2 linked regions of the Blastococcus saxobsidens DD2 genome follow. The protein of the gene in region 2 interacts with the protein of the main gene of each other region in a pairwise test. Links are inferred from orthologs where the notes say so. Each region holds a gene or a part of one and is shown on either strand. Other genes may lie near its edges.

Region 1 (14,643 bases), 480 kb from region 2 along the record:
ATCGTGGCCGGACGGCTGCTGCGCGGCGCCGGTGGGCTCTCGGGCGAGGTGGGGCACACCTCCCTCGGCGACCCGGACGCCGTCTGCGGCTGTGGCCGGCGCGGCTGCTGGGAGACCGTCGTCGGGCTGGCCGCCCTCCTGCGGGCCGCCGCCGACCCCGGCGACCCGGTGCACGACCCGGGCCGCGACCTGGAGGCCCGGCTGGCCGAGGTGGCCCGCCGGGCCGGGGACGGCGACCTCCGCACCCTGGCCGCCCTTCAGCAGGTGGGCCGGTCGCTGGGCACCGGCGCCGCCGTCCTGGTCAACCTGTTCAACCCCGGCGTGGTGATCCTCGGCGGCTACTTCGCCGTCCTGGGACCGTTCTTCCTCGAGCCGCTGCAGGCCGAGCTCGAGGCCCGGGTGCTCGGGCCCGGCGTGGCCGGGGCCCGCGTGGCGCTCTCGACCCTCGGCTTCACCGCCGCCGTCCGCGGCGGCGCCCACGTCGCCCTGGAAACGGTCTTCGACGACCCCACGCTGGTCCCCGTACCGGCCGCCCTCGAACCCGCGGGCGCCCGGTGACCGGCGCCCGGCCCGCAGGCAGTGTCCGCAATCGATCCCTCTGGACGGAGATCCCCGCATGACCGACCGATTCACTCCCAGCAAGGACGACAAGTTCAGCTTCGGTCTCTGGACCGTGGGCTGGCAGGGCGTCGACGTCTTCGGCGGCCCGGTCCGCCCGCTGCTGGACCCGGTGGAGGCCGTGCACCGGCTGGCCGAGCTGGGTGCCGCCGCCGTCACCTTCCACGACGACGACCTGGTGCCCGACGACGCCACCCGCGACGCCACGCTGGAGCGCTTCAAGAAGGCGCTGGCCGAGACCGGCGTCGGCGTGGAGATGGCCACGACCAACCTGTTCGGCGCCCCGGTGTTCAGGGACGGCGGCTTCACCGCAAACGACCGCGCCGTCCGCCGGTACGCGATCGCCAAGGTGCTGCGCAACATCGACCTGGCCGCCGAGCTGGGCGCCAAGACCTACGTGCTGTGGGGCGGCCGCGAAGGTGCGGAGTCCGGTGGCACCAAGGACGTCGCCGCCGCGCTCGACCGGTACAAGGAGGCCCTCGACGTCCTGTGCGCCTACGTGCGCGACAAGGGCTACGACATCCGGTTCGCCCTGGAGCCCAAGCCCAACGAGCCGCGCGGTGACATCCTGCTGCCCACGATCGGGCACGCGATCGCCTTCATCGACGAGCTCGAGGAGCCCGACCGCGTCGGCCTCAACCCCGAGGTCGGGCACGAGGAGATGGCCGGGCTCAACTTCGCCCACGGGATCGCCCAGGCGCTGTGGCACGGCAAGCTCTTCCACGTCGACCTCAACGGCCAGCACGGCCCGCGCTTCGACCAGGACCTGCGCTTCGGTGCCGGCAACCTGCGCGGTGCGTTCTGGACCGTCGACACCCTGCTGGGTGCCGGCACCGGCAAGGCCTACGACGGCTACCTGCACTTCGACTACAAGCCGCCGCGGACCGAGGACATGGACGGCGTCTGGGAGACGGCCCGCGCCTGCATGCGCAACTACCTGATCCTCAAGGAGAAGGCGCAGGCGTTCCGCGCCGACCCGGAGGTCGTCGAGGCGCTGGAGGCCGCGCGGGTCGGCGAGCTCGCCGTCCCGACGCTGGCCGAGGGCGAGAGCCTGGACGCGCTGCGCACCGAGGCCCACGACCCGGAGACCCTGGGTGCCCGCGGGCTGCAGTTCGAGCGGCTCGACCAGCTGGCCATGGAGCACCTGCTCGGCGTCCGCTGACCCGTACCGGGGCGGGCCGGGTCACGGCCCGCCCCGCTCCGGTCAGGCCGGCCGCCGCCGGGAGACGACGGCCAGCACCCCGAGGACGACGACGGCGCCCGCCTCGATCCAGAACGTCTCCCACCACAGCGGCGCCGCGGTCGTCTCCACGAACCCGAACAGTCCCACGGTGGTGGACAGCAGCAGGGCTGCGAGGGTGCCCGCCGCGACCAGTGCCCCGAGCGCCGCGGCCCAGGGCAGCAGCCGCCGGGGCGCCGCCAGCAGGAGGACCGCCAGGCCGAACCCGGCGATCCCGTTGAGCAGGAACGCCGGCCCGATCACGTCGATGGTCCGGTAGCCGTCGGCCCACAGGTCCAGGTGCAGCCAGCCCATCGCCGCCAGCAGGACCGCGCCGGCGGCCCGCAGCGCCCAGGTGAGGGCCGGGCGGGACCGTGCCGGCGCCGTCGCGGCGGTCATCAGGTCACCTCGATGGTGATCTCCATGCCCATCGCGCGGTGGGCCCCGACACTGCAGTAGAAGATGTACTCACCCGGCTCGAGATCGACCATCACCGTGCCGGAGTCCCCGGGGCTCAGGATCTCGGTGGCGGCGACGTCCTCGCCGTCGCGCTCGACGACGAGGTCGTGGCTCGCGCCACCGGCGTTGACGACCTCGATCTCGTAGCTGCCGGCGGGCACGCTCTCCTGGTCCACGGAGATGCTGAAGTCCTCCTCCGTGGCGGTGATCGTGCCCACTGCGCTCTCGGCGGCGGACGGCGCGGCCGAGCTCGAGGGTGACGGGGTGGAGGACGACGGGCTCGAGGACGACGGGCTCTGCGCGGACGTCGGCGCGGCATCCGCGGTCTCGGTCTCCGGGCTCCCGCCGCAGGCCGACGCGGCGGCGAGGGTGCCGGCGAGGACGAGCGTCGCGGCGGTCCGGGGCATCCGCCGGGAGTCACCGGATCGGGAACGGGTGGAACGGGACATGCGCACTCCTCGGGTCGGCGGTGCCGTCCGCTCTGCTGCACACGGCGCCCGCTGGTCCCGCAAATTGGTGCTGTCGCGGGACGTCTGGTGTTCGTCAGCGGTGGCCCATCCGGATGGGAGGGGTCGGACCGCACCGTCCTGGTGCACCACTCGACGACGGTGCTGAGCACCTCTGCGTCGACGGGGGAGCGCAGCTCGCGCTCGTAGGCGCTCATCGACGCCGCGCCGGGCTGGCGGCGCAGCGTGTGCGTCAGGTCGGGGACCAGCCGGGTCTCCACCGGACGTCGGCCGTCGCCGCGATCTCCTGCAGGTCCGCCGGCCGCACCTGCAGATCCTTGCTGCCGGTGACGCCCGTGCGGCTGCGTGTGGTGCAGGCGACCGGACGCTGACCACGGGAGCTGCGCGCGCAGCTCTCCGACGTCCCCACCGCCACGCTGTACCGGCAAACCAGCCCGGCGACGGACGCCGCCGAAGGCTGGTCGGCCTGGTGCACCGTCCGGAGAGGGGCCCCGGGGGAGATCAGTCGCTGAGGCGCTTGCGCGCCTTGGCAGCGCGCTTGTTCGCCTTGTCCAGGGTCTTCGCCGCCCTGCGCACCCGGCGCGGCTCGCGGTCGACGGTGCCGCGCACCAGCAGGCCGATGCCGATGCCGAGCAGCCAGCTGTCCTTGGCGATCGCCAGCCCCTGCTCGGTGGGAGCGAGGCTGCCTTCCTTCCGCATGCCCGGGGTCTTCAGGTAGAGGCCCAGCAGCCCGCCGGAGAACGTCGTGAGCGCCGCGCCCGCTACGGCCGTGGGCACGAACGGCGTCAGCAGTGCGGCGCCGATGGCGATCTCCGCCGTCGACAGCGCCTGCGCGAACTGCTTCGGCTCCATCTTCCCGAGGAACGGGTACGTGCCGGCGGCGAAGCCGTGCATGCCGGCGGCGGCCTCCTCGTCGGCGCCGCGCTTGCCGAGGCCGCTGTTGAGGATGAACGCGCCGGCGGAGATGCGGGGGGCGATCTCGGACAGGGTGATGGGCAGGCCCACGGGGACCACCTCTCTGGTCGACGGAGTGCGTGCAGCGCTCGGTCCGCGCAGCTGTCGAGCAGTGCCCCGTGCACCCGCGCCCAACCGTGGGGAGGCGAGGGGTGGTCTCCCCCCATCGGTCCACGTGCCCCGAGGTCGGGCCTCGCGCGTGTCACTATGACGGCGTGGCGTCCACCTCTGCCTCGGCCGGCGTGCTGCTGCGCCACGTGCGCACCGGCCGCGCGCGCAGCCGCGCCGACCTCGTGGCGCTGACCGGCGCATCCCGGAACACGGTGAGTGCGCGGGTGGACCAGCTGATCTCGGCGAACCTCCTGGAGGAGGGCGGCCGGGGCTGGAGCACCGGCGGGCGCCCCCCGACCCTGCTGCGGTTCAACAGCCGGGCAGGATGCGTGCTGGCGGTCGACCTCGGGGTGACCAGCGTCGACGTCGCCGTCACCGATCTGTCCGCCCAGATCCTGGGCACCGTCGGTCATCCCATCGACATCGCCGACGGGCCCGGGCCGGTGCTGGCGGAGGTGGACCGGCTGGCGCAGCAGGTGCTGGCCGAGGTCGGGCTCACCCCTGGCGACGTGTGCGCGGTCGGCGTCGGGGTACCTGGGCCGGTCGAGTTCTCGACCGGCCGGCCCTCGCATCCGCCGATCATGCCGGGCTGGCACGACTACCCGGTGCCCAGCGCCTTCGGGCGCTACGACTGCCCGGTCTACGTCGACAACGACGTGAACGTGATGGCCCTGGGGGAGATGGGCGTCGCCGGATCGGTGCAGGACGTGCTGGTCGTGAAGGTCGGCACCGGCATCGGCTGCGGGATCATCGTCGACGGCCGGGTCTACCGCGGTGCGCAGGGTAGCGCCGGCGACATCGGGCACATCCACGTCGCGCAGCCGGACGGGCGCACCGTCGTCTGCCGGTGCGGGCAGGACAACTGCCTGGAGGCGATCGCGGGCGGGGGAGCGCTGCTCCGGGACGCCGTCGCGGCGGGGCTGCCGGTCGCCACGGTGCGCGAGGTGGTGCGGCTGGCTGCGCAGGGCGACGGGGTCGCGCTCGGGCTGGTCCGGGATGCGGGCCGCACGATCGGCACCGTGCTGGCCTCGCTGGTCAACTTCTTCAATCCGCACCGCATCGTCATGACCGGCGGCGTCGCCCAGGCCGGTGTGCCGCTGCTCGCCGGCATCCGGGAGGCCGTCTACCGGCGGTCCATGCCGCTGGCCGCCCGGGCGCTGGAGGTCACCGTCAGCGAGGCTCCCGACCTGTCCGGACGCGTCGGTGCCGCCCTGATGGCCATCGAGGAATTCCTCGACGAGGACTCCGTCCAGGCCCTGGCGCGATGACATTGCGATCCTCCGGATCGCAGTGTGATGGTCTCGGTTCGGTAACCCCGCCGCACCACCCTTGACCCCCTGTGACCGCGCACATAGGTTGCTGCCTCAACGGACTAATGGTCAAGACTGAGCAAAAGTCTCGAGGTGGCGATGTGGCCGATGGACCGGGGCCGGGAGGCGGCTCGCGCAGCGGAGCGCCGCTGCTCGAGATGCACGGGATCGTCAAGACCTTCCCCGGGGTGCGTGCGCTCGACGGCGTCGACCTCGACGTGCGGGCCGGCGAGGTCCACTGCCTGCTCGGCCAGAACGGGGCCGGCAAGTCCACGCTGATCAAGGTGCTCGCCGGCGCCCACCAGCCCGACGCCGGCACGATCAGCTGGGAAGGCGAGCCGGTCACGCTCGGCGACCCGCAGGCCGCGATGTCGCGCGGCATCGCCACCATCTACCAGGAGCTCGACCTCGTCCCGGGGCTCACCGTCGCCGACAACGTCTTCCTCGGCCGGGAGCACGCCCGGTTCGGCCTCGCCCGGATGGCGTCGGCCAACCGCGCCACCGCGGACCTGCTCGCGCGGCTCGGGCACCCCGAGATCCGGCCCACCGCCGAGCTCGGCTCGCTGTCGGCGGCGTCGCAGCAGATGGTCAGCATGGCCCGCGCGCTGTCCCAGGACGCCCGGCTCATCGTCATGGACGAGCCCTCGGCGGTGCTGGACAACGAGGAGGTCGAGCGCCTCTTCGGCGTGATCCGGGAGCTGACCGCCGACGGTGTCGCCGTCGTCTACATCTCCCACCGGCTCGAGGAGATCCGGCAGGTCGGCGACCGGATCACCGTCCTCAAGGACGGCCGCACGGTCGCCACCGGCCTGCCCGCCCGCGAGACGCCGACCCGGCAGGTCATCACCCTGATGACCGGGCGGGACATCGAGTACGTCTTCCCCGAGCGGTCGTCCGCGCCCCGGGACGGCGAGCCGCTGCTGGAGGTCGAGGACCTGGGCTTGCGCGGCCGGTTCGCCGACGTCTCCTTCACCGTGCGGCCCGGCGAGATCGTCGGGCTCGCCGGGCTGGTGGGCTCGGGCCGGTCGGAGATCCTGGAGACCATCTGCGGCGCGCGGAAGCCGACGGCGGGCACGGTGCGGGTCGCCGGACGCCGGCTGCGTCCCGGGGACGTCGCCGCCGCGGTGGCCGCCGGGCTGGGACTCGCCCCCGAGGAGCGCAAGAGCCAGGCCCTGCTGCTCGGCGACTCGGTGGCCCGCAACATCAGCATCTCGAGCCTCCGCCGGTTCGCCCGCGCGGGCTTCCTCTCCGGCCGCTCGGAGAAGCAGGCGGCGCAGGAGCAGGTGGACGCGCTGGACGTGCGCCCGGCGGACGTCAGCCGTGAGGTGCGCACGCTGTCGGGCGGCAACCAGCAGAAGGTCGTGCTCGCCCGGTGGCTGCTGCGCGACTGCCGCGTGCTGCTCCTCGACGAGCCCACCCGAGGTGTCGACGTCGGCGCGCGATCGGAGATCTACGCGCTGATCCGCGGCCTGGCCGACCGCGGGGTCGCCGTCGTCGTCGTGTCGAGCGAGATCCCCGAGGTGCTCGGGCTGGCCGACCGGGTGCTGGTCATCGCCGACGGCTCCGTCGTCACCGAGCAGCCCGCGTCCGCGCTCGACGAGCACCGCGTGCTCGACCTGGTCATGGAGAAGGCGGCCGCCCGGTCGCGCGCCGCCGGAGAAGGAGACGTGGCATGAGCGAGAGCAGCACCGCGACCGTGACGGAGGGCGCCACCTCGCCGGCCGCCGGCCGCGGGCCGGGCAACGGCTCGGGATCGGGCTTCCTGTCCGGCCCGATCGGGCGCAACCTCGGCCTGGTCATCGCCCTGGGCATCCTGTGCGCCGTCGGCGCGGCCACCGCACCCGACCGGTTCGTCGACATCGACAACGTGCTCACGATCCTGCGGCTGGCCGCGGTCATCGGCGTGGTGAGCGTCGGCATGACCTTCGTGATCATCGGCGGCGGGATCGACCTCTCCGTGGGGGCGCTGGTCGCGCTGTCGTCGGTCTGGGCCACGACGCTGGCCACCCAGGCGATCGCCCAGGACTTCCACTGGATCGTGATCGTGCTCACCGCGATCCTGGTCGGCGCCGGTGCCGGCCTGGTCAACGGCATCGTGATCGCCTACGGCAAGATCGTCGCCTTCATCGCCACCCTCGCGATGCTCGCCGCGGCCCGCGGCCTCGCCGAGATCATCTCCAACCGGCGCACCCAGATCCTGGACAACCAGGCCTTCCACGCCTTCTTCGACGGCGACGTGTTCGGTGTGCCCACGCTGGTCATCATCTTCGCGCTGGTCGCGGGGGCCGGCTGGGTGCTGCTGAACCGGACGACGTTCGGCCGCCGCACCTTCGCCGTCGGCGGCAACGCCGAAGCGGCCCGGCTGGCCGGCATCCGGGTGCAGCGGCACACCGTCTGGCTGTACGTGCTGTCCGGGGTCACCTGCGGCATCGCCGCGGTGATGCTGGTGGCCCGGACGACGACCGGCACCTCCACGCACGGCCTGCTCTACGAGCTCGACGCCATCGCCGCCGTCGTCATCGGTGGCACGCTGCTCATCGGCGGCCGCGGCACGATCGTCGGCACGGTCTTCGGCGTGCTGATCTTCACCACGCTCGGCAACGTCTTCACGCTCAACAACCTGTCCAGCTCGGCACAGGCCGTCGCCCGCGGCGTGATCATCGTGCTCGCCGTCCTGCTCCAGCAGCGGGTGGCCACCGGTGGGTTCAGCTTCCGCCGGAAGGCGGGCGGCGTCTCGTCCTCCGGTGCCGGTGCCGGCGCCGCACCCGGCACGCCGGCCGGATCGGTCTCCGGCGGCACGAGCGAACCCGGGGCGCCCGGCGGAGCCCGTCCCGGTGGCGCCCGTCCCGGCGGCACCACCGACCGCCCCTAGACCCGGCCGGGCGTGGGCGCCCCGGCGCCCTGCACCCGGTCGCACCGACCGCCGGACCGCCGGTCCGCGGCGCACCACCCCGACCCCTGGCACCGCCGCCGGGGCGAACCGAGGAGAGAAGATGACCGCAGCGAGGCGGCGCCCGACCAGGCGCCTGACCACCCAGACCGCGGTGGCGCTCATCGGCGCCGGCGCGCTGCTGGCCGGTTGCACGAGCAACGAGCCCGCGGACACCGGGGCAGCCGACACCGACGCCGTCGCCAGCTCCAACGACGAGGTCGGCGAGACCGTGCGCATCGGGTTCTCCGCCCCGGCCGCCGACCACGGCTGGATGGCCGCGATCACCGAGGCCGCCCGCGAGCAGGCCGAGCAGTACGAGGACGTCGAGCTCACCGTCGCCGAGGGCACCAACGACGTCAGCACCCAGATCGCCCAGGTCGAGACGTTCATCAACGAGGGCGTCGACGCGATCGTCCTGCTGCCCTTCGACGGCGCCGCGCTCACCCCGGTCGCCCTGGAGGCCATGGAGGCCGGCATCCCGGTGATCAACGTCGACCGGGAGTTCTCCAGCCCGTTCGCGTCCCGGTCGACGATCCTCGGCGACAACTACGGCATGGGCGTCTCGGCCGGCACCTACGTCTGCTCCCGCCTGGGCGACCAGCCCGACGCCGTCGTCGCCGAGATCGCCGGCATCGACTCCCTGCCGCTGACCCAGGACCGCAGCCAGGGCTTCGCCGACGCCCTGGCCGACTGCGGCCTCGACGTCGACAACCGGGTCGCGGCGGAGTTCACCGTCGAGTCCGGCGAGGAGGCGGCAGCCAACCTGCTGCAGGCCGCGCCGGAGATCGACGCCATCTGGAACCACGACGACGACCAGGGCGTCGGCGTGCTGGCCGCCATCGAGAACGCCGGCCGCGACGAGTTCTTCATGGTCGGCGGCGCCGGCTCGGCCAACGCCATGCGGGAGATCCAGTCTGGGGACTCCGTGCTCGAGGCGACGGTCATCTACCCGTCGACCCAGGCGGCCGACGGCATCTCCCTGGCCCGCCTGATCGCCCAGGACAAGAGCATGTCCGACCTGGTGTCCCAGGGCGTGCCGAAGCGGATCATGCTGGCGGCGCCGGTCGTCACGGCCGAGAACGTCGACCAGTACCTCGACAACGCGTTCGAATCCTGACCCGCTGACCGGGGCCGCCGGGCGGCCCCCCCGCCGCCCGGCGGCCCCGGCACTCCCGAGGAGCCCCCATGACATCCCCCGGCCGCCCGCCCCTCGGCGTGGGCCTCATCGGCTACGCGTTCATGGGTGCGGCGCACTCCCACGCGTGGCGCACCGCCCCCCGCTTCTTCGACCTCCCCCTGGAGCCGCGGCTGGCGGTTCTCGCCGGACGCAACCGGTCGGCCGTCACCGAGGCCGCCGGCCGGCTCGGCTGGGCCGCCACCGAGACCGACTGGCGCCAGGCCATCGAGCGCGACGACGTCGACCTGGTCGACGTCTGCACCCCCGGCGACACCCACGCGGAGATCGCCATCGCGGCGCTCGAGGCCGGCAAGCACGTGCTCTGCGAGAAGCCACTGGCCAACTCCGTCGCCGAGGCCGAGGCGATGGCCGAGGCCGCCGCGAAGGCCGCCGCCCGCGGCGTGCGGTCGATGGTCGGCTTCACCTACCGCCGGGTGCCGGCGATCGGGCTGGCCCGCCGGCTGGTGGCCGAGGGCCGGCTCGGGGAGATCCGGCACGTCCGGGCGCAGTACCTGCAGGACTGGATCGCCGACCCGGCCGCGCCCATGTCGTGGCGGCTGGAGAAGGACAAGGCCGGCTCCGGCGCGCTGGGCGACATCGGCGCGCACATCGTCGACCTGACCCAGCACATCACCGGGCAGGCGCTGACCGGGGTGAGCGCGCTGCTGGAGACCTTCGTGACGGAGCGGCCCCTGCCCGCGGAGACCGGGAAGCTGGGCGGGGTCGGCGGCGCCGAGACCGGGCAGGTCACCGTGGACGACGCGGCGGTGTTCCTCGGCCGCTTCACCGGCGGCGCGGTCGGCGTCTTCGAGGCCACCCGGTTCGCCCTGGGTCGCAAGAACGCCATCCGGATCGAGATCAACGGATCGGCCGGCAGCCTGGCCTTCGACTTCGAGGACATGAACGTCCTGCACTTCTTCGACGGCAGCGAACCGGCCGAGGTCGGCGGCTTCCGCCGGATCGTCGTCACCGAGCCCGAGCACCCCTACGTGGGCGCCTGGTGGCCGGCCGGGCACGGGCTGGGCTACGAGCACGGCTTCACCCACCAGGTCGTCGACCTGGTCACCGCCATCGGCACGGGGGAGGACCCGAGCCCCTCCTTCGCCGACGGTCTGCAGATCCAGCGGGTGCTCGACGCGGTGGAACGCAGCGCCACCGCTGACTCCGTCTGGACCCCGATCCCCCGATGACTTCCGGACCCGTTCTGCGAGGAGAGCCCTGATGCCCCGTCCCGTCACCCTGTTCACCGGCCAGTGGGCCGACCTGCCGTTCGAGGAGATGTGCCGGCTGGCCTCCGGGTGGGGCTACGACGGCCTGGAGATCGCCTGCTGGGGCGACCACCTCGACGTCGAGCGCGCTGCGAACGACGACTCCTACGTGCAGGAGCGCCTGGCGCTGCTGGAGAAGCACGGCCTCAAGGTGTGGGCCATCTCCAACCACCTCAACGGCCAGGCGGTCTGCGACGACCCGATCGACGAGCGGCACCGCGGCATGGTGCACCCGCGGGTCTGGGGCGACGGCGACCCCGAGGGCGTCCGGCAGCGGGCGGCGGAGGAGATGAAGCTGACCGCGCGGGCGGCGCGCAACCTGGGCGTCGACGTCGTCGTCGGGTTCACCGGGAGCAAGATCTGGAAGACCGTGGCGATGTTCCCGCCGGTTCCCGAGTCGATGATCGAGGACGGGTACCGCGACTTCGCCGACCGGTGGAACCCGATCCTCGACGTCTTCGACGAGGTCGGCGTGAAGTTCGCGCACGAGGTGCACCCGTCGGAGATCGCCTACGACTACTGGACGACGGTGCGCACCATGGAGGCGATCGGCCACCGGGAGGCGTTCGGGCTGAACTGGGACCCGTCGCACTTCGTGTGGCAGGACCTCGACCCGGTGAGCTTCATCTGGGACTTCAAGGACCGGATCTACCACGTCGACTGCAAGGACGCGAAGAAGCAGGTCGGCAACGGGCGCAACGGCCGGATGGGCTCGCACCTGCCCTGGGCCGACCCGCGGCGCGGTTGGGACTTCGTCTCCACCGGCCACGGCGACGTCCCGTGGGAGGCGTGCTTCCGGATGCTCAACACCATCGGCTACGACGGGCCGATCTCGGTGGAGTGGGAGGACGCCGGCATGGATCGCCTCATCGGAGCCCCGGAGGCGCTGGAGTTCGTGCGGCGGATGGCGTTCGACCCGCCGTCGGCGGCGTTCGACGCGGCCTTCTCCAGCGGCAACTGACCCGCATGTTGATCAGGTGACCTGATCAACAGGGGTCCTGGCTCACCGTGGACAGTGAGCCAGGACCCCTCATGCTGAGCCAGGAACCGGTCAGCGGCCGCCGCGGCGGGAGTGGGCGCTGAAGGACGCCGCCGACGACGATCCCGCGCGGGCCGCCAACTCGGCGCGGGTCCGCGCCGGGCCGGACGGACGCCCGGAGCCGGAGCCCCCGCGTGAGCCGCCCGAGGACGCGGCCTTCGGGGAGCCGCCGCCCGAGGACCCGCGGCCCGAGCCGCCCCGACGACGACCGCCGCCGCCGCCCTGACCCTGCGGCTGCGGTTCCGGCGCGGGAGCCGGCTCCACGTAGGGCGCCGCCGGGCCGGTGAGCTCCTCGATCTGCGCGGCACCGGGCCGGATCTGGCTGACGATCGGGCTGATGCCGGCCTGGCGGGTGAGGGTGCGCACCTCGCCGGTCTGGTCGGGCGTGGTCACGGTGACGACGGTGCCACCGGCGCCGGCGCGAGCGGTACGGCCCGAGCGGTGCAGGTAGGCCTTGTGCTCCGTCGGCGGGTCCACGTGCACGACCAGGGCGACGTCGTCGACGTGGATCCCGCGGGCGGCGATGTCGGTCGCGCACAGCACCCGGGTCGAGCCGTTGCTGAACGCCTCGAGGTTGCGCTCGCGGGCGTTCTGGCTGAGGTTGCCGTGCAGGTCGACGGCGGGGATGCCCGACGCGGTGAGCTGCTTGGCGAGCTTCTTGGCCTGGTGCTTGGTGCGGGTGAACAGCACGCTGCGGCCCAGCCCCGCGGCCAGCAGCCGCACGACCTCGCCCTTGTCGGCGCTCTGCACGTGGAAGACGTGGTGGGTCATCGTGCTGACCGGTGCGACGGCCGGGTCGACCGAGTGCGTGGTCGGCTTGCTCAGGTAGCGCTTGACCAGCACGTCGACGCCGTTGTCGAGGGTGGCCGAGAACAGCATCCGCTGACCGACCTTCGGCGTCCGGTCCATGATCCGCTTCACGCCGGGCAGAAAGCCCAGGTCGGCCATGTGGTCGGCCTCGTCGAGGATCGTCACCTCGATCGAGCCCAGGTCGCAGTGGCCCTGCTGGATCAGGTCCTCGAGCCGGCCCGGGCAGGCGATGACGATGTCGACGCCCTTGGTCAGGGCCTGCACCTGCGGGTTCTGGCCGACACCACCGAAGATCGTGGTGGCCGACATGCCCAGGGCGCGGGCCAGCGGGTCGACGACGGCGAAGACCTGGTTGGCCAGCTCGCGGGTCGGGACCAGCACCAGCGCGCGGGGGCGCTTGGCCTGCCGGCGGGTGCCGGAGGCGGCCAGCCGGGCGACCAGCGGGATGGCGAAGGCCAGGGTCTTGCCCGAGCCGGTGCGACCGCGGCCGAGCACGTCACGGCCGGCCAGGCTGTCGGGCAGCGTGGCGACCTGGATCGGGAACGGCGCGGTGATGCCGCTGGCGGAGAGCACCTCGACCATCGGCGCGGGCACGCCGAGGGCCGAGAAGGTGCTGTCGGTCGGCAGGACGGTCGCGTCGGCGCCGACCGGGACGACCGGCGCGGTGGGCACGGTGGCCGCCTGCTGCTGGTTCTGCTGCTCGCCGGCCGGGCGGGCGCCGCGGCCGCGGCCGCCGCGACGACGGCGGGGGGTCTCGGAGGTGGCGGGGGTGTTCTGGGTGGAGGTCAATGGAGTCCTTCGACGCTCGAGTGGCCGCACGACTCCCTCGGCGAGCGCGAGCGCCGGCACCTGCGCGGAGCAGGCGGGCTCGCAGCTGGCGAGACGTCGGTCAGCCGGGCGCACCAAGGTGGCGCAGCCTCAGCCCGACGTCGATTCCTGCCGCTCCGGATGAGCGAGGGCGGCGCCGGTACGTAGTACTCAACCAGACCGGGCCCCGGTCTGGTCCGACATCGGGGGAGTGACAGGTCACATCGGGTGAGTCGCGCCTCCCCTGCCGACCTCACCGTCCGGTCGCCGACCTCGCGCTGGAGCGTGAGGACGGGGACCGCGCGGTGAGGTCCGCCGTCGGACGGCGGGAACGGTGCGGAATCTGGCATCCCGGTGCCTGGGACGCGGCCGCACCGTGCGTCATGCTGCCGTGGTGACCGTGCTCGACCCGCCCACCCGCAGCGCGCCGCCGCACCGGATCCACCCCGCGTGGTGGGTCGCCGGGGTGACCTTCCTGGCGCTGGTCGGCGCCGCCGCCTTCCGCGCGGTGCCCGGCGTGCTGATCGACCCGCTGCGCGACGAGTTCGGCTGGTCGGTCTCCACCATCTCCGCGGCGGTCGCGGTCAACATGGCGCTCTACGGGCTGACCGCCCCGTTCGCCGCGGCGCTGATGGAGAAGTTCGGCATCCGCCGGGTCGTCATGTGCGCGCTGCTGGTGGTCGCGCTCGGCAGCGGCCTGACCGTCTTCATGACGACCAGCTGGCAGCTGGTGCTGCTGTGGGGCGTGCTCGTCGGGCTCGGCACCGGATCCATGGCGCTGTCGCTGGTCGCCACGGTGACCGGCCGCTGGTTCGTCGCCCGGCGCGGGCTCGTCTCCGGGATCCTCACCGCGGGCGGCGCGGCCGGCCAGCTGGTCTTCCTGCCGCTGGTGGCGTTCATCGACTCGGCGTGGGGCTGGCGGGCCGCGTCACTGGGGACGACGGCGGCCGCGCTCGCCGTCCTGCCGCTGGTGGCCTGGCTGCTCCGCGACCGGCCCCGTGACCTCGGCGTCACGCCCTACGGCGGGACGGCGGCCGACGACGTCGAGCCGGTCCGCGCCGGGGCCGCGCGTGCGGCGATGCGCGGCCTGGCCGAGGCGGCGCGCAGCCGGCCGTTCTGGCTGCTGGCGCTCGGCTTCTTCATCTGCGGCATGTCGACCAACGGCCTGGTGCAGCCGCACTTCATTCCGGCAGCGCACGACCACGGCATGCCGGTGACGACGGCGGCCGGCCTGCTCGCCGTCGTCGGGATCTTCGACATCGCCGGCACCGTCTTCTCCGGCTGGCTGACCGACCGGGTCGATCCGCGGGTGCTGCTGCTGGCCTACTACGGGCTGCGTGGCTTCTCGCTGTTCCTGCTGCCACCCCTGTTCGGGCCCGAGTTGCACGTCAGCATGATCGCGTTCATCGTGTTCTATGGCCTGGACTGGGTGGCCACCGTGCCACCGACGCTGGCGCTGTGCCGGGAGCACT
Region 2 (14,643 bases):
ACGTTGACGATGGCACCGCCCCGACCCAGCCGGATCATCGACGCGGAGGCGTACTTGGTGACCAGCAGCGCACCGCGGGCGTTGACGCTGATGACCTTGTCGAAGACGTCGATGTCGGTCTCCATCGGAGTGGCGATCTCCCCGCCGAAACCGCCGCAGTTGACCACGCCCCACAGGTCCAGCCCCTCGAGCGCCGAGCGGACGCTGTCCTCGGAGGTGAGGTCGAACGCGAGCGGGCGGGCACCCGTCCCGGCGGCGAGCGTCTCGAGCGACTCGACCGAACGGCCGCTGGCGATGACGTCGGCGCCGGCGGCCAGGAGCCGGCGGACCGTGGCCCCCCCGATGCCGCCGGTGGCCCCGGTGACCAGCACGGTGCGGCCGTCGAAGTCGGTCATGGAAGCGCATCTCCTCGGCAGGTGCCATCGCGGTCGTGCACCGCCGCACGAGCGCCGGTCCGCCGACCGATGCAACCACATCCTGACCGCCATGTCACCGGTGACATGGGCGGTCCCCCGCCCGCGTTGACGGCGCCGCCGAACCGTCTCTACCGTCCCCCGTGGCCCCGCTGCGGCCACCCCGCGCCGCAGCCGGCAGCCGGCAGCCGGATCGAGAGGACGTGGACGGTGCACGAGCAGGCTCCGCCCAGCGGGGGCTCTCCGCCGGTCGTCCGGGCGACGCTGCAGCAACTGGTCGACCGGGCAGCCGTCCTGGCGCGTCCGGGCACCCGGCGCATCCTGGGGATCACCGGGGCGCCCGGCGCGGGGAAGTCGACCCTGTGCGCGGCGCTGCTCGGTGCGCTCGGTGCCCGCGCAGCCCTCGTCGGGATGGACGGGTTCCACTACGCCGACGTGGAGCTCAGGCGCCTCGGACGCGGCGACCGCAAAGGCGCGCCGGACACGTTCGACGTCGACGGCTATGTCGCCCTGCTCCGCCGGTTGCGGACGCCGCCCGCCGTGCCGGTCTACGCGCCGGTGTTCGACCGCGCCCTCGAGGAGCCGATCGGCAGCGCCGTCCCGGTCGCTCCGGACACCCCCCTCGTCCTCACCGAGGGGAACTACCTGCTCCTGGCGGAGCACGGCTGGTCGGCGGTGCGCACCTGCCTGGACGAGGTCTGGTACATCGACGTCCCGCCGGACGTGCGGGAGCGGCGGCTGGTCCGGCGGCGGCGGTCCTACGGCCACGAGCCGCAGGCGGCCGAGGACTGGGTGCGCTCCGTCGACGGGCGCAACGGCCGCACCGTCGAGACGTCGCGGTCGCGCGCCGACCTCGTCGTCCACCTGGACGTCCCGGAGACGCCCGGGGCCGACGTCGCCGGCTGAACCCGGGCACGGACGCGCGACGCCCCGCCCCTCTCGAGGAGGGACGGGGCGTCGTGCGGCGCCGCGGATCAGCAGTCGGACTGGTACACCGCGTCCTGGTTCTCGGCCAGGTTCTCCTGCGTGAGGATCGTGAAGCCGGTCTGGATCTCGGCCTCGGGCTCCTCACCGTTCAGCGCGGCGACGACCTGCTCCAGGCCCTGCCGGCCGATCTCGGCCGGCTGCTGGGCCACGAGCGCCTGCACGGTGCCGTTCTCCAGCGCCTCCACCTGGGCCGGGCCGGCGTCGAAGCCGACGACGGTCACCTGCTCCTCGGCGCCGGCCTGGCGCAGCCCCGTTGCGGCACCCTCCGCCGCGAACAGGTTCGTGCCGAAGATCCCGACCAGGTCCGGGTGGGCCTGCAGCGTCGAGGTGACGATGCGGGCGCCCTCGGCGACCTGGTTCTCCGCGTACTGCGTGGGCAGGGCGGTGAACTTCGGGTCCTCGGCCAGCGCCTCCAGAAAGCCCTGGATCCGCAACTCATTGGTGCTGATCCCTGGCTCGTGCCCGACGACGAGGACCTTGCCGCCCTCGGGGTTGGCCTCCTGGATGGCCTGGAACGCCGCGGCCCCACCACCCAGGTTGTCCGAGGCGACCTCGGTGACCGCCATGGACGGGTCCTCCAGGGTGGTGTCGACCAGGCCGACGGTGATCCCGGCGTCGGCAGCCGCCTGGATCGGGCGCTCCATCGCGGTCACGTCGGTCGGGGCGATGAGCAGCCCGTCCGGCGCACTGGCCACGACGCTGTCGACGATCGGGGTCTGCAGCGCCGGGTCGAACTGCTGGGGGCCCTGGGTGGTGACCTCGACGCCGAGTTCCTCGGCCGCCGCCTCGATCCCGCACTGCATGGTGATGTAGAACTCGTCGCCGGCGACGCCCTGCACGAAGGCGACCTCGTAGGCCTCGGAGCCGCCCCCGCCCCCGCCCGCGCCACCGTCACCGGCGTCGTCACCGCCGCACGCGGCGAGGCCGAGGGCCAGTGCGGAGACGGTGGCGATCCTGGCAGTGATGCTTCTGTTCACTGTGCTTCCTTTCGACGTGCCCCTGAGGGGCGGGAGAACCGGGAGAACAAGGACGTGCGGCTGCGCGCTCCGCGGGTTGCCGCAGCGCGGCGGACCTGGTCGACGTAGACCGCGGCGATGAGGAACGCACCGACGACGACCTGCTGCCAGAAGGGCTGGACGCCCATGATCACGAAGCCGTTCTGGAGGACGGCGGGGATGAAGAGGCCGATCACCGTGCCGGCGATCGTGCCGATCCCGCCGAAGAGGCTCGTGCCGCCGATGACGACACCGGCGATGACGTTGAGCGCGGTGTTCGACTGACCGGCGATCGTGGTCGACGAGAAGAAGGCGAGGTTCAGGATCCCGGCCAGTCCGGCGCAGAAGCCGGCCAGCGTGTAGACGAGGATCAGATGCCGGTCAGCCTTGACGCCGACCCGTCGCGCGGCCTCGTCGTTGGAGCCGACGGCGTAGGTGTAGCGGCCGAACCGGGTGCGGTGCAGGATCACCGCGCCGACCACGACGACCAGCAGCGCGATGAGCGACAGGTAGGGGATTTGGCCGAACAGCCGCCCGAACCCGATCGTGTCGGTCAGCACCGTGGGGGCGCCACGCAGGTCGATGCCGCCGGTGAGGATCTGTGCGGCGCCCAGGGCCATCCCGAGCGTCCCGAGGGTGACGATCAGCGGAGGCACCTTCAGGCGGGCGACGACCACGCCGTTGAACAGGCCCCACAGCGTGCCCGAGGCACAGGCGGCCAGGGCACCGGCGATCGACACGCCGACGCCCTGCCCACCCAGGGCTGCCATGACCTTGGCCGCGACCACGCCGCTGAAGACCAGCACGCTGCCGACGGACAGGTCGATGCCCCCGGTGATGATGATGAACGTCATCCCGACGCCGATGATCGCCAGGATCGAGACGTTGACGACGACGTTGCGGAAGTTGTTCACCGACAGGAACGCGTCGGGCTCGGCGATGCTGAACAGCACGATCAGGATGAGCAGCACGCCGAGGATCTGGAACGCCTGGGCGCCCACGAGGCGCTGCAGCGGGGTCTTCGGCCGCTCCTCCTCGGCGGATGCGGCGTCCTGCTCCGGCTCGGTCGCGGTGGTCATGCCGCCTCCTGGCTGATTGCGCCGGTCATGGCCCCCACCAGTTCCTCCATCGAGGTCTTCTTGGCGTCGTAGGTCGCCACCCGCCGGCCCAGCCGCAGCACCTGGATGCGGTCGGCCACCTCGATCACGTGCGGCATCGAGTGGCTGATGAGGACGACGGCGATGCCGCGGTCGCGCACCCGCCGGATCAGATCGAGCACGTTGCGGGTCTGCACGACGCCGAGGGCCGCGGTGGGCTCGTCGAGGAAGATCACCCGGCTGGCCCACGCGGCGGCTCGCGCGACGGCGATCTGCTGCCGCTGCCCCCCGGACATCGCGCCGACGGGTGCGCTGAAGTCGCGCACCGTCGCCCCGAGGTCGGCGAACGCCCGCTCGGTCTTCTCCTTCATCTCGGTGTGGTCCATGAACCCCAGCCGACCCAGCAGGCCGGACCGCATGACCTCCCGACCCAGGTACATGTTCTGCACCGGGTCGAGGTGCGGGGCGAGCGCGAGGTCCTGGTAGACGGTCTCGATGCCCAGCGAGCGGGCAGCGGCCGGGGTGTCGATCGTGACCCGCTTCCCGTCGCTGCACAGCTCGCCCGAGTCGATGGCGAGCGATCCGGACAGCGCCTTGACCAGGGTGCTCTTCCCAGCGCCGTTGTCGCCGATGAGGGCGACCACCTCGCCGGGGTCGACGTCGAAGTCGGCGCCGTCGAGGGCACGGACGTGCCCGAACTCGCGCCGGAGGCCCCGTGCCTCGAGGGCGGGGGTCATGGCGGCCCCTCCTGTGCGTGCAGCGACGTCATGGTCGACGCTCTCCCTTCTGCTCCGTGGCGCACCATGTCCTGCAATCCGTCCTGCGCCAGGACGACGTCCTGGTCGTGCGGCCGACGCCGTCCCGATCCCGCCGGAGGCAGCTCGCCGGAACCCCGAGGCACCAGGCGGACGGGCACCGTGACCGTCTCCGCGGGGGCGTCCAGGTCGTCGAGCCGGCGGAACAGTCGCTCGGCGGCGGCGCGGCCGATGACCTCGGGATCGTGATCGATGACCGTGACCGCCGGGACGAGCGAGTCGGCCATCGGGAAGTCGTCGAAGCTGACCACCGCCACGTCGGTGCGCCCGAGGCCGTGCAGCAACGGCACGAGCCCCAGCGAGCAACGCATGTTGGAGGAGAAGATCGCTGTGGGCGGCCGGGGGCCGGCGAGCAGCTGCTCGGCCGCCGCGCGGGCCTCACGGGCCGATCCGGCATCCACGGCCACGAGCGACCCGCCGTCGGCCAGGCCGCGTGCGGCCAGCGCCCGGCGGTAGCCGGCCAGACGCAGCCGGGTCGTCGGGTTGCGCAGCTCGGAGCCCAGGAAGGCGACCCGGCGGTGGCCGTGGTCGAGCAGGTGGCGGGTCGCCATCTCCCCGGCGGCGAGGTCGTCGACCAGGACGGCGTCGCTGACGATCCCCTCCGGCAGCCGGTCCACGAACACGATCGGCGTCCGCCGGCCCGCTCCGGCGAGATAGGTGTGGCTCTGCGCCATCGGGGCGACGATGAGGCCGGCGACCTGCCGGACGAGCAGGCTCTCCACGATCACCGATTCCCGCTCCGGCTCCTGGTTGCCGACGCTGGACACCATCACCGCCAGGCCCCGCTCGTGAGCCGCCTGCTCGACGGCGCTGGTGAGCCGGGCGAAGAACGGGTCGGCGAGGCTCTCGACGACCAGTCCCACCACGTCCGTGCGGCCCACGCGCAGCGACCGGGCAACCAGGTTCGGCTGGAAGCCCAGATCGGCGATCGCCTGTTGCACCCGTGCCCGCGTACCGGGAGTGACGTGCGCGTCCCCGTTGACCACCCGGGACACCGTCTTGGCGCTGACCGCCGCGATGCGGGCGACGTCACGCAGCGTGACGCGCTCACGCATGACTGCCGCCCCGCGGCACTCCCGCCGGCACGTCGCCCAGCGGGCGTCCGGTCGGAGCGGGAACGGGCACGGCATGCACCTTTGCGGGTCGGGGATCGGTCGACGAGTGACCTGGGTCATGCAACAACCGCGTTGTCATCGATGTCAAGCCATCGATATCTGCCCGAGACCTGACTGCTGCAGCCAGCTAGTGTCGATCCACTGACCGCTCCGGCCGGCCGGTGCGGCCACCCCCCGAGGAGGACCATGACGACGACCGGTGACTCCCCGCAGTCAGGCTCCTGGGCCTCGCTGCCCGCCCACCGCGCCTGGCTGGACGGGGAGGGAGAGCGGCTGCTCGCCTTCGCCGAGGCCGCCGCCGGCACCACGACGGGATTCGCCTGGCTCGACGACGGGGGCCGCCCCGATCCCGGGCAGCCGCCCCAGTTGTGGATCACCGCCCGGATGACGCACGTCTTCGCCCTCGCCTGCCTGCGCGGGCGCCCCGGTGCCGGTCCGCTGGTCGACTCCGGGCTGGCCGCGCTGACCGGCCCTTTCCGGGATGCCGAGCACGGCGGGTGGTTCTCGTCGCTGACCGCCGACGGCGCGCCGGCCGCCACGGACAAGTCGGCCTACGACCACGCCTTCGTCGTCCTGGCCGCCGCCAGCGCCACCGCCGCCGGTCGGCCGGGGGCCGCGGAGCTGCTGCAGGAGGCGCTCTCCGTGGTCGAACGGCACTTCTGGTCGGGCGGCGAGGGCCGGTGCATGGAGAGCTGGGACCGGACCTGGTCGGAGGCGGAGCCGTACCGCGGCGCGAACAGCAACATGCACACGGTCGAGGCCTTCCTCACCGCAGCGGCCGTCACCGGCGACGACCGGTGGCTCACGCGGGCGCTCAGCATCGCCGAGCGGCTCGTGCACCAGGCGGCCCGCACGAACGGCTGGCGCCTGCCCGAGCACTTCGATCCGCAGTGGCAACCGCTCCCCGACTACAACGACGACCGCAGGAACGACAAGTTCCGCCCCTACGGCTCCACCCCCGGCCACTGGCTGGAGTGGTCACGACTGCTGCTCCACCTGGAGGCCGCCCTCGGTGCCGACGCCCCCGACTGGCTGCTGCCCGACGCCCGCAGCCTGTTCGACGCCGCCGTCGAGGTCGGCTGGGCGCCCGACGGCGAATCCGGCTTCGTGTACACCCTGGACTGGCAGGACCGGCCGGTCGTCGCCTCCCGGCTGCACTGGGTGCTCACCGAGGCCATCGGCGCGGCAGCCGCGCTGGTCGCGCGCACCGGCGACGCGGACTACGAGCGCTGGTACCGCACGTTCTGGGACGAGGCCGCGACCCGCTTCATCGACCGGGAGCGCGGCAGCTGGGTGCACGAACTCCCCGTCGGGGACGCGGCGCCCGTGTGGTCGGGCAAGCCGGACGTCTACCACGCCTACCAGGCGACCCTGCTGCCGCAACTACCGTTGGCGCCGGTGCTGGCGGCGACCCTCCGGCAGGAGCTCGGTGACGACTGAGCAGTCAGCCGGCGAGCAGGCGGACCAGCCGCTCGACCTCCCGCGCAGTCGCCGTCCGGGCCGCCCCGAGGTACTTCCGGGGATCGACGAGCGAGGGGTCGACAGCGAGGGCCTCGCGGACCGCCCGGGTGAAGATGCCGTTCAGGTGTGTCGAGATGTTGATCTTCGTCATCCCGGCCGCGACCGCCTCACGCAAGTGGTCGTCCGGGACGCCCGACGATCCGTGCAGCACCAGCGGCACCGGTACGGCGGTCCGGATGGCGGCGATCAGGTCCAGGTCGAGCCGCGCCGTGCGCGTCATCATCGCGTGCGAGCTGCCCACGGCGACCGCGACCGCGTCGATCCCGGTCGCCTCGACGAACCGGGCGGCGTCCTCCGGCCGGGTGCGCACGCCAAGCGCGTGGACGCCGTCCTTGCCCCCGATCTCGCCGATCTCCGCCTCGACCGAGACGCCGCGGTCGTGCGCCCGGTCGACGACACCTCGAGTGGTGGCGAGGTTCTCCTCGACCGGCAGGGTCGAGCCGTCGAACATCACCGACGTGAACCCGAGCGCGAGGGCCTGCACCACCAGTTCGAGGTCGGTCGCGTGGTCCAGGTGCACCACGACCGGGACGGCGGCCGCGTCGGCGATGGCGAGCATGGCGCTGCCGACCGGCGCGAGGGCGCCGTGGTAGCGCACCGCGTTCTCGCTGACCTGCAGCACCGCGGGCCGGCCGGCCGCCTCCGCGCCGGCCACGATGGCCTCGGCGTGCTCCACCTGGATGACGTTGAAGGCGCCGAGGCCGCTGCGGTCGTGCGCGGCCGCGGCCAGGACGTCGGTCAGTGCTGCGCGTGGCACGGAGTGCTCCTCGGGTCGGTCGTCGCCCGGCAGCGTCCGGGCCGTGCCCGGGGCTGGCAGGCGGGCCCTGCGCGGTGCCGGGGAGTCGCCTCCCCGGCACCCTCGGCCCGGCGGCGAACGTAGCAGCCGGTCCACAGCCTGCTCGGCTGCGCAGGCGCTGATCACCGACCTGTCCCAGGAGGACTCGTGCACGAACGTCCCACCGGCCCGACGGTCCACGTCGTGAGCCCGAACCCGGCGCAGGACCGGCTGCAGGTGGTCCCCCGGCTCCTGGTCGGGGAGGTCCACCGCGCCACGCAGGTCGTCAGCCGGCCCGGCGGCAAGGGCATGATCGTGGCCCGCGGCGTGGTGCGGCTGGGTGGCCGGGCCGCGCTCCACGGCTTCGTCGGCGGCCCGGTGGGCGCGCAGATCTCGGCGGGTTGCCGGGAGCTCGGCATCGAGGACCGGCACGTCCTGATCGACGGGGAGACCCGGGTCAGCACGGTGATCGTGGACAGCGCCTCGGGCGCCTCCACCGTGATCAACGAGCCGGGGCCCGAGGTGGGCCCCACGGAGGTGGCCGCGCTGGTGGACGGACTGGTGGAGGCGGTCCGGCCGGGAGACCTGGTGGTCTGCACGGGCAGCCTGCCGCGTGGTGCCCCGGCGGACCTGTACGCGCGGTGCGTCACCGCGCTGCGCGGTCGCGGTGTCCTGTCCGTCGTCGACACCTCGGGGCCGGGACTGGCCCTGGCCGTCCGATCGGCCCCCGACGTGCTGAAGGTCAACGAGGACGAACTACGCGCCGACGCCGGCCTGACCGCGCCCGGTGCCGACCCGGTGGACCTCCCGGTCCTGATGGGGCTGGCCCTCGATGCGGGGGTGGGGGCGGTCGTCGTCACCCGTGGCTCCGCAGGCCTGTCCTACCGTTCGGCCACCGAGGGATGGGACGTGCAGAGTCCCTCCGTGTCCCTGGTCAACGCCACGGGCTCCGGCGACATGATGCTGGCGGGCTTCGTCACGTCCCTGGCACGAGGGGACGATCGGGCGTCGGCACTGCGCACGGGTGCAGCCGCCGGGGCCGCCAACGCGGCCCGGCTCGAACCGGACCTCAGCGGACCCAGCGAGGTCGACGAGCTGCGCGCACACGCGGTCGCCAGCGCCGTTCCGGGAGTCGGCAGGTGAGCGCCACCTTCCTCGGCATCGATGTCGGCACGACCCGCACCAAGGCGGTGCTGCTCGCACCGGACGGCGTCGCCCTCCTGGCCTCGGCCGCCGCACCGACGCCCCAGGGGGAGGTCGGGGGCGTCGCCGTCCACTCCCCGCAGGCGATCAGGGACGTGGTCGTCGACACCGCCCGGCGCGCTCTCGGCGAGGCCGGTCCGGAGGCGCGCGCCGCGCTGGGCGGCATCGCCGTCACATCGGTCGGCGAGGAGGCGGTGCTGCTCGACGCCGCGGCTCGGCCGGTCGGGGACGTTCCGACCTGGTTCTCCGGCGTCGGGCAGGACGCCGCGCGTGAACTCGCCGCCGAGCTGGACCGACGCGCCCCCGTCACCGGGCTCCGCCATCCGGAGTACACCGTCCACACGCTCGCCTGGTGGTCGCGAGCCCGCCCCGTCCAGGCGCGGGACGCCGCGACACTGACCGACCTCGGCAGCTGGCTGCTGTCCTCCCTGGGCCCCGGTGACCTGGTGATGGATCACTCGCACGCGTCCCGCACCGGGCTGTTCGACGCACCCACCCGGTCCTGGCGGCCCGAGGGGCTGGACGTGGTGGGGATGGGCGGGCTGTCCCTGCCCCGGTTGGTGCCCTCCGGCACCGTGGTCGGCGAGCTCGGTGCCCAGGTGGCAGAACAGTTCGGCGTCGCGCCCGGCGTTCCCCTGGTCAGTGGCGGGCACGACCACTTCTGCGGGGCCCTGGCCGCGGGCGCGCGCTCCCCCGGCGACCTCTTCATCTCGGCCGGGACCTCCGAGGCCCACCTGTTGGTGACCGACTCCCTCGACCCCGCGGCGACGACGGGCAGCGAGGTCGGCTGCTTCGTCACCGACGGGCTGTTCTACCTGCACGCCGCGCTGCCCTCGGGAGCCTTGTACCTGTCCTGGACCCGGCTGCTGGGTCTGGACCCGGCCACGCCGCTGGACGACCTCCTCGGCGACGAGCCGGTCGGCAGTGGCGGGGTCCGCGGGGAGATTTCTGCCGACCGCCGGCTGTCCCTGACCGACGTGCCGCTCGACGTGCGCGCCGCGACGCTGCTGCGTGCCCTCATGGAGACCACCGCGGTGGCGTCCCGGGACCTCACCCGCCACCTCAGCCGGACCGCCGGCCGGGCCGTCGTCCAGCGCCTGCTGGCAGGCCGCCCGACGGAGTCACCCGCCTGGCGGGAGATCCGCGGGGCGATCGGGGAGGGCGTTGCCGCTTTCGTGGACGCACAGGAGGCCACGGCGCTGGGGGCCGCGCACCTGGCCGTGCGGGCGGTGACCGGCACCCTTCCCCCACCGGTCCCTCGACGCCGTCCCGACCCGGACGTGCTTCCGGCGCGCCGGGAGCAGTACCGGCTCGCATTCGGCTGATCTGCGCCGGCACCCGCCACCGGGAGTCGTTCAACCGACATCAGCGTCGAGCCGTCGCCGGCGGACCGGGTCTACCCGCGTCGCACTGCCACCAGCAGCCCCGGCAGTCTCCATGGCGCGCATCGACGGCCGGGCACTCGACGGTGGTGCGCCGCAGCCCCGCCGGCCCATGCTGAGCGATGAGGGATCACGGCGCCAGGCTGAGGTCGACGTTGGCCACCTCCGCCCGCGAGGCTGATGACAGAACCAGGGTGGCGCCCGCACGAGATGCCACGTTCCCGACTGCGGAGACCTTGTTCGCGTGCACGACCCCTGCCAGCTTGCCCACCCCGCTCACGTCGTTGCCAGACAGGCTGACCCGGCCGGCGAGCAGCTCGAGCGGGCCGCCGTCGACCGCGTTGTTCCCGACCCGGGCACTCTCGACGGCGACGATCTCCGGGCGCTCCCGCCCCTCCTCGAGCCCGATGAGCAACCAGGCCAGCTTGGGTTCAAGGAGTCGACGCAACACCTCGATGAGACGGGGTGGTGTCGATGGGAGCAACGGGACATGTACCGCTGCCGCAGGAGGTGCGTCGGCGGTTCTGGCAGCTGATCGCCGCGGGATCCTCGACCGAGGACGCCTCGGCAGCCGTCGGGGTCACCGGCAGCACCGGGCGGCGATGGTTCGTCGAGGCCGGCGGCATACCCCCTGTGCAGCTGGCCGAGCCCAACGGCCGCTATCTGTCCGTCAGTGAGCGTGAGGAGATCGCGCTGGATCGGGCGGCCGGTCTGGGCGTCCGCGAGATCGCCCGGCGGTTGGAGCGCAGCCCCTCGACGATCAGCCGGGAACTCGCTCGCGGCTGTCTGACGCGCCGTCCGGCCGGCCGCTACAAGGCATCGGTCGCCCAGGCCCGCGCCGAGGCCCGGGCGCGCCGGCCCAAGCCGGCCAAGCTGACCCAGCATCCGGTGCTGCGCGACTGGGTGGCCGACAAGCTCGAGCACCTGCAGTGGAGCCCGGAGCAGATCAGTCATCGGCTGCGGCTGGCGTTCCCCGACGATGAGTCCATGCGCATCAGCCACGAGGCGATCTACCAGTCCCTCTACGTGCAAGGCCGGGGTGCGCTGCGCCGTGAGCTGGCCGTCTGCCTGCGCACCGGCCGGGCGCTGCGCAAGCCGCGGCGGCGAGCCGATGGCCGCCGTGAGCGGATCAAGGACAAGGTGATGATCTCCGAGCGGCCCGCCGAGGTCGCCGACCGCGCGGTGCCCGGACACTGGGAGGGCGACCTGATGGTCGGCAAGGACAGCGGCTCGGCGGTCGGCACGCTGGTCGAGCGCACCACCCGGTTCACCATGCTGCTGCATCTGCCAGCCGATCACGGCGCCGAAGCCGTCGCCGCCGCAATCACCGCCAAGATCACCACCATGCCGGTCGCGCTGCGCCGCACGCTGACCTGGGACCAGGGCATCGAGTTGGCCCGGCACGCCGAGATCACCATCGCCGCGGACCTGCCGGTCTACTTCTGCGATCCGCACAGCCCCTGGCAGCGCGGCAGCAACGAGAACACCAACGGCCTGCTGCGCCAGTACCTGCCCAAGGGCACCGACCTGTCCGGGCACAGCGCCGCCGACCTGGACGCCATCGCCGACAAGCTCAACGGCCGCCCTCGCAAGACCCTCGGCTTCCACACTCCGGCCGAGGAACTCGCTCGACTATTGTCTGATGATCAACTAGCCGGTGTTGCGTCGACCAGTTGAATCCGCCCAGCCGGTTCTCGTGCAGGTCGAACCGCGCCGGGCCGGTCCTGACCTCGGGCGGGTTCCGGGACTCCTCGACGAGGTTCTCCAGGCTGGCCTCCAGCTCCTCGATCCGGTCGGGGGAGGCCACGCCGTACAGGCTGATGCCGCCGACCAGGTCGTTGCCGGCGATCCACACCGGCCCGTGGGGCTCCTCGACCGCGAGCGCCGCCCGCGCCAGGCCCGCCACCGCGTCCAGGTGCAGGGCCGTCTCGCGCAGCTCGGGCAGCAGCTCGACGAACTCCTCCAGCGACCCACCCGCCCGGATCAGCTCCGCGCTCCGCAGGAGCGCCTCGGCCAGCCGCCCGTCGAGCTCGACCTGGCGCGACCGCACGAACTGCTCCAGCTGGGCCGCAGCAGCCTCTCGACGCAGGACCGCAGCGCGCCGGTTGGTGGCCACCATGCGTTCGAGCGCGTCCCGGTCGTCGTCCCGGGCAGCCTCGAGCAGGGTGCGGACCGGGCCGGTGAAGCGGGGCCCGACGCCGTCCCTGCGCGACGCCGAGGCCGTCATCTCGCAGTCTCGAACCCGGGAGGCGCCGCACCCGGTGAGGCGGACCAGCACCGGGATCTCCGGGCTCTGGGTGCGGACCCGCAGGTCGTGGCAGACCACTTGGCGGCAGGCCAGGAACCGCACCATCTCCCCCCGTAGCTCCTCGGTGCCGAGGAGGTCGAGGTCGCTCAGCTCGACCTCCTCGGCCTTGACCACCCGGAAGGGTGCGTGCAGCACCAACACCGCGCCACAGCCGTGCAGGTCGAGATGGCGCAGGTAGTCGACGTCCGCGCCCGCCCACTCGTGCAGGCCCGGAAGCAGGCGGACGCACGCCATGCCGCGGCGCCGGTCGGCCAGGTCGCGGAGCGCCTCCTCGAGCGTGGCGTAGTCGCCCCCCTCCCCCACGCTCACGCAGCAGTCGTTGCCGTCGCCGCCACCGCGCAGGCACAGCGTGTCCAGCGCCTCCTGCACGGTGGCCACCCCGGCCAGGTCGCTGCAAGCGCCCGGTTGGTAGGCCACGCCGGAAGCGAGCCTGGTGCGTGCGCTGAACCGGACCGGCAGGCCGATCGGGGCGCCGGACCAGTCGAGCAGCCGCGCCTCCAGTGTCTGGGGGACGAACGGGTCGACCGCCCAGGCCACCGCGGCCGTGCCGTCCGCGCCGGTGGGGACGGTGACCGGACCAGTGCCGCCGTCGAGCCCGCCCGACCCCGCTCCGGTGAGGGTGAACCGGACCGGCCGACCCGGCACCGGGATCGGTCCGCGGGCGACGCCGACCCGCGGCGCCACCGGCAGCAGGACCGGCGCCGGCGCCAGCGTGTCCGGGGTGACCTCCTGACCGTCACCGGCCACGTAGCAGAGGCTGTCCAGCCCGCTGAGCGGAGGGAAGACCGGGCGTACGTCCACGACCGCGCCGCCGTCGACGACGGCCAGGCCGGCGTAGTGGGCGTGGATCCCGAGTGCCGGTTCGGCGGTCGTCTCGTGCCCGGTGGGGTCGGCGGTCCGGGCGGGGACCAGCCAGTGGTCGCCGGTCCGGAAGGTCCCGCCGGCCGGGTCGAGGCTGAAGCCGACGGTGATGCCGTGCTCGAGGACCAGCCTGGTGCCGGGGGCGGGGACGGTGACCGACCCACTGGCCAGTGCGGCGTCGGGCACGGTGTTGCCGGCCTCGTCCAGCAGGGTGCCGCCCTGGTCCCAGCGGCGGATCCGCAGGTTGCTCCCGGCCACCGGCCGTCCCTGGGCGTCGAGCGCGAAGTCGCCCGCACCGAGCGACGTGCTGAACACGATCGTCGCGGTGTCGGAGTCGATGCCGCCCGGGGTCCTGATCCGTCGCAGCACCCCTGGCCTCCCGGCGAGCTCGCGGGTCTCGTCGAGCAGCTCGACCCACTCCCCCTCGTGGAAGGCGAGCACCTGGTCGTGCCCGAGCCGGTCGACGACCACGCGGTCCAGGGAGGCGGGCACCGAGACGACGCGGGCCGCGACGGTCGCGTTGTCCCGGGACCACACGAAGGTGGCGGTCCCGGCCGGGCCGGGGGTGTGCACCTGGATCCGGTGGAGCCGGTTCTCCACGCCGGTGTAACCGCCGGTGGGCGCGATCAGGCACGGGTCCGGGTCGGTCTCCACGGTCGCCGTGCCGACGCTCAGTCGGGCGGTGGCCGGCGGCTCCGCGGCCTCGAACCAGGTCTGCGTGAGGAACGGCGAGCCGGGCACGTAGCCGCCCGGGACCGGTACCGCCTTGACCTGCCAGACGGTGCGGTGGCGGGTGGTGGTGTCGATGCCCAGCGCCGGCTCGACCAGGCTCGGGTCGTCGACTGCGGTCACTTCACGGCGCCACACCTTCAGGTAGACCAGGTAGCGTCCCGACGCCGGCAGCGCGGGCGCCTGCGGCAGGTGCGGTTGCGCGGTGTAGGCGACCGGCGCGGTGCCGGCGGGCTCGGCCAACCCATGACGCCAGACCTCCGGCGGTGCCCCGTGGTTCTCGGCCAGGATCCCGTCGACGTAGGCACGCCCGTGGCCGATCGCGAGGCTGCCCCCCGCGAGGGCGATCCGGAACCCGTCCGGCGTCTCCGAGGGCACCCCGGACCGGCCCACCACGTCCAGAGTTCCGGCCTGGGTCCGGCGACCGGCGGTGCGGACGGCG

Evidence for each region.
Region 1: the proteins of BLASA_RS14310 (region 2) and BLASA_RS16510 interact in binary tests that used the Escherichia coli proteins (3 or more experiments, as listed by UniProt). The link is inferred for Blastococcus saxobsidens DD2 from one-to-one orthologs.

The regions. Positions count from the first base shown.
Region 1 is NC_016943.1:3,487,433-3,502,075, reverse strand. The notes cover bases 5,911-8,910. They hold BLASA_RS16510 (ABC transporter permease), read left to right. Parts: upstream 5,911-6,810; coding sequence 6,811-8,010; downstream 8,011-8,910. Other genes in these bases: BLASA_RS16505 (substrate-binding domain-containing protein), read left to right, coding at 8,132-8,910; BLASA_RS16515 (sugar ABC transporter ATP-binding protein), read left to right, coding at 5,911-6,814. Outside these bases: BLASA_RS16550 (ROK family transcriptional regulator), read left to right, coding at 1-558; xylA (xylose isomerase), read left to right, coding at 617-1,780; BLASA_RS16540 (hypothetical protein), read right to left, coding at 1,823-2,236; BLASA_RS16535 (cupredoxin domain-containing protein), read right to left, coding at 2,236-2,745; BLASA_RS16525 (hypothetical protein), read right to left, coding at 3,265-3,768; BLASA_RS16520 (ROK family protein), read left to right, coding at 3,933-5,096; more of BLASA_RS16515, read left to right, coding at 5,240-5,910; more of BLASA_RS16505, read left to right, coding at 8,911-9,187; BLASA_RS16500 (Gfo/Idh/MocA family protein), read left to right, coding at 9,256-10,437; BLASA_RS16495 (sugar phosphate isomerase/epimerase family protein), read left to right, coding at 10,469-11,476; BLASA_RS16490 (DEAD/DEAH box helicase), read right to left, coding at 11,567-13,153; BLASA_RS16485 (MFS transporter), read left to right, coding at 13,566-14,643. UniProt on the Escherichia coli protein: Part of the ABC transporter complex RbsABC involved in ribose import.
Region 2 is NC_016943.1:3,011,810-3,026,452, forward strand. What follows is about bases 383-3,382. They hold BLASA_RS14310 (ABC transporter substrate-binding protein), read right to left. Parts: upstream 2,378-3,382; coding sequence 1,388-2,377; downstream 383-1,387. Other genes in these bases: BLASA_RS14300 (SDR family oxidoreductase), read right to left, coding at 383-395; BLASA_RS14305 (nucleoside/nucleotide kinase family protein), read left to right, coding at 624-1,319; BLASA_RS14315 (ABC transporter permease), read right to left, coding at 2,374-3,382. In the rest of the region: more of BLASA_RS14300, read right to left, coding at 1-382; more of BLASA_RS14315, read right to left, coding at 3,383-3,474; BLASA_RS14320 (ATP-binding cassette domain-containing protein), read right to left, coding at 3,471-4,229; BLASA_RS14325 (LacI family DNA-binding transcriptional regulator), read right to left, coding at 4,226-5,362; BLASA_RS14330 (AGE family epimerase/isomerase), read left to right, coding at 5,609-6,862; BLASA_RS14335 (class II fructose-bisphosphate aldolase), read right to left, coding at 6,867-7,700; BLASA_RS14340 (1-phosphofructokinase family hexose kinase), read left to right, coding at 7,887-8,861; BLASA_RS14345 (FGGY-family carbohydrate kinase), read left to right, coding at 8,858-10,246; BLASA_RS14350 (hypothetical protein), read right to left, coding at 10,434-10,751; BLASA_RS14355 (IS30 family transposase), read left to right, coding at 10,778-11,980; BLASA_RS23555 (DUF6519 domain-containing protein), read right to left, coding at 11,877-14,643. UniProt on the Escherichia coli protein: Part of the ABC transporter complex RbsABC involved in ribose import. Binds ribose. Also serves as the primary chemoreceptor for chemotaxis.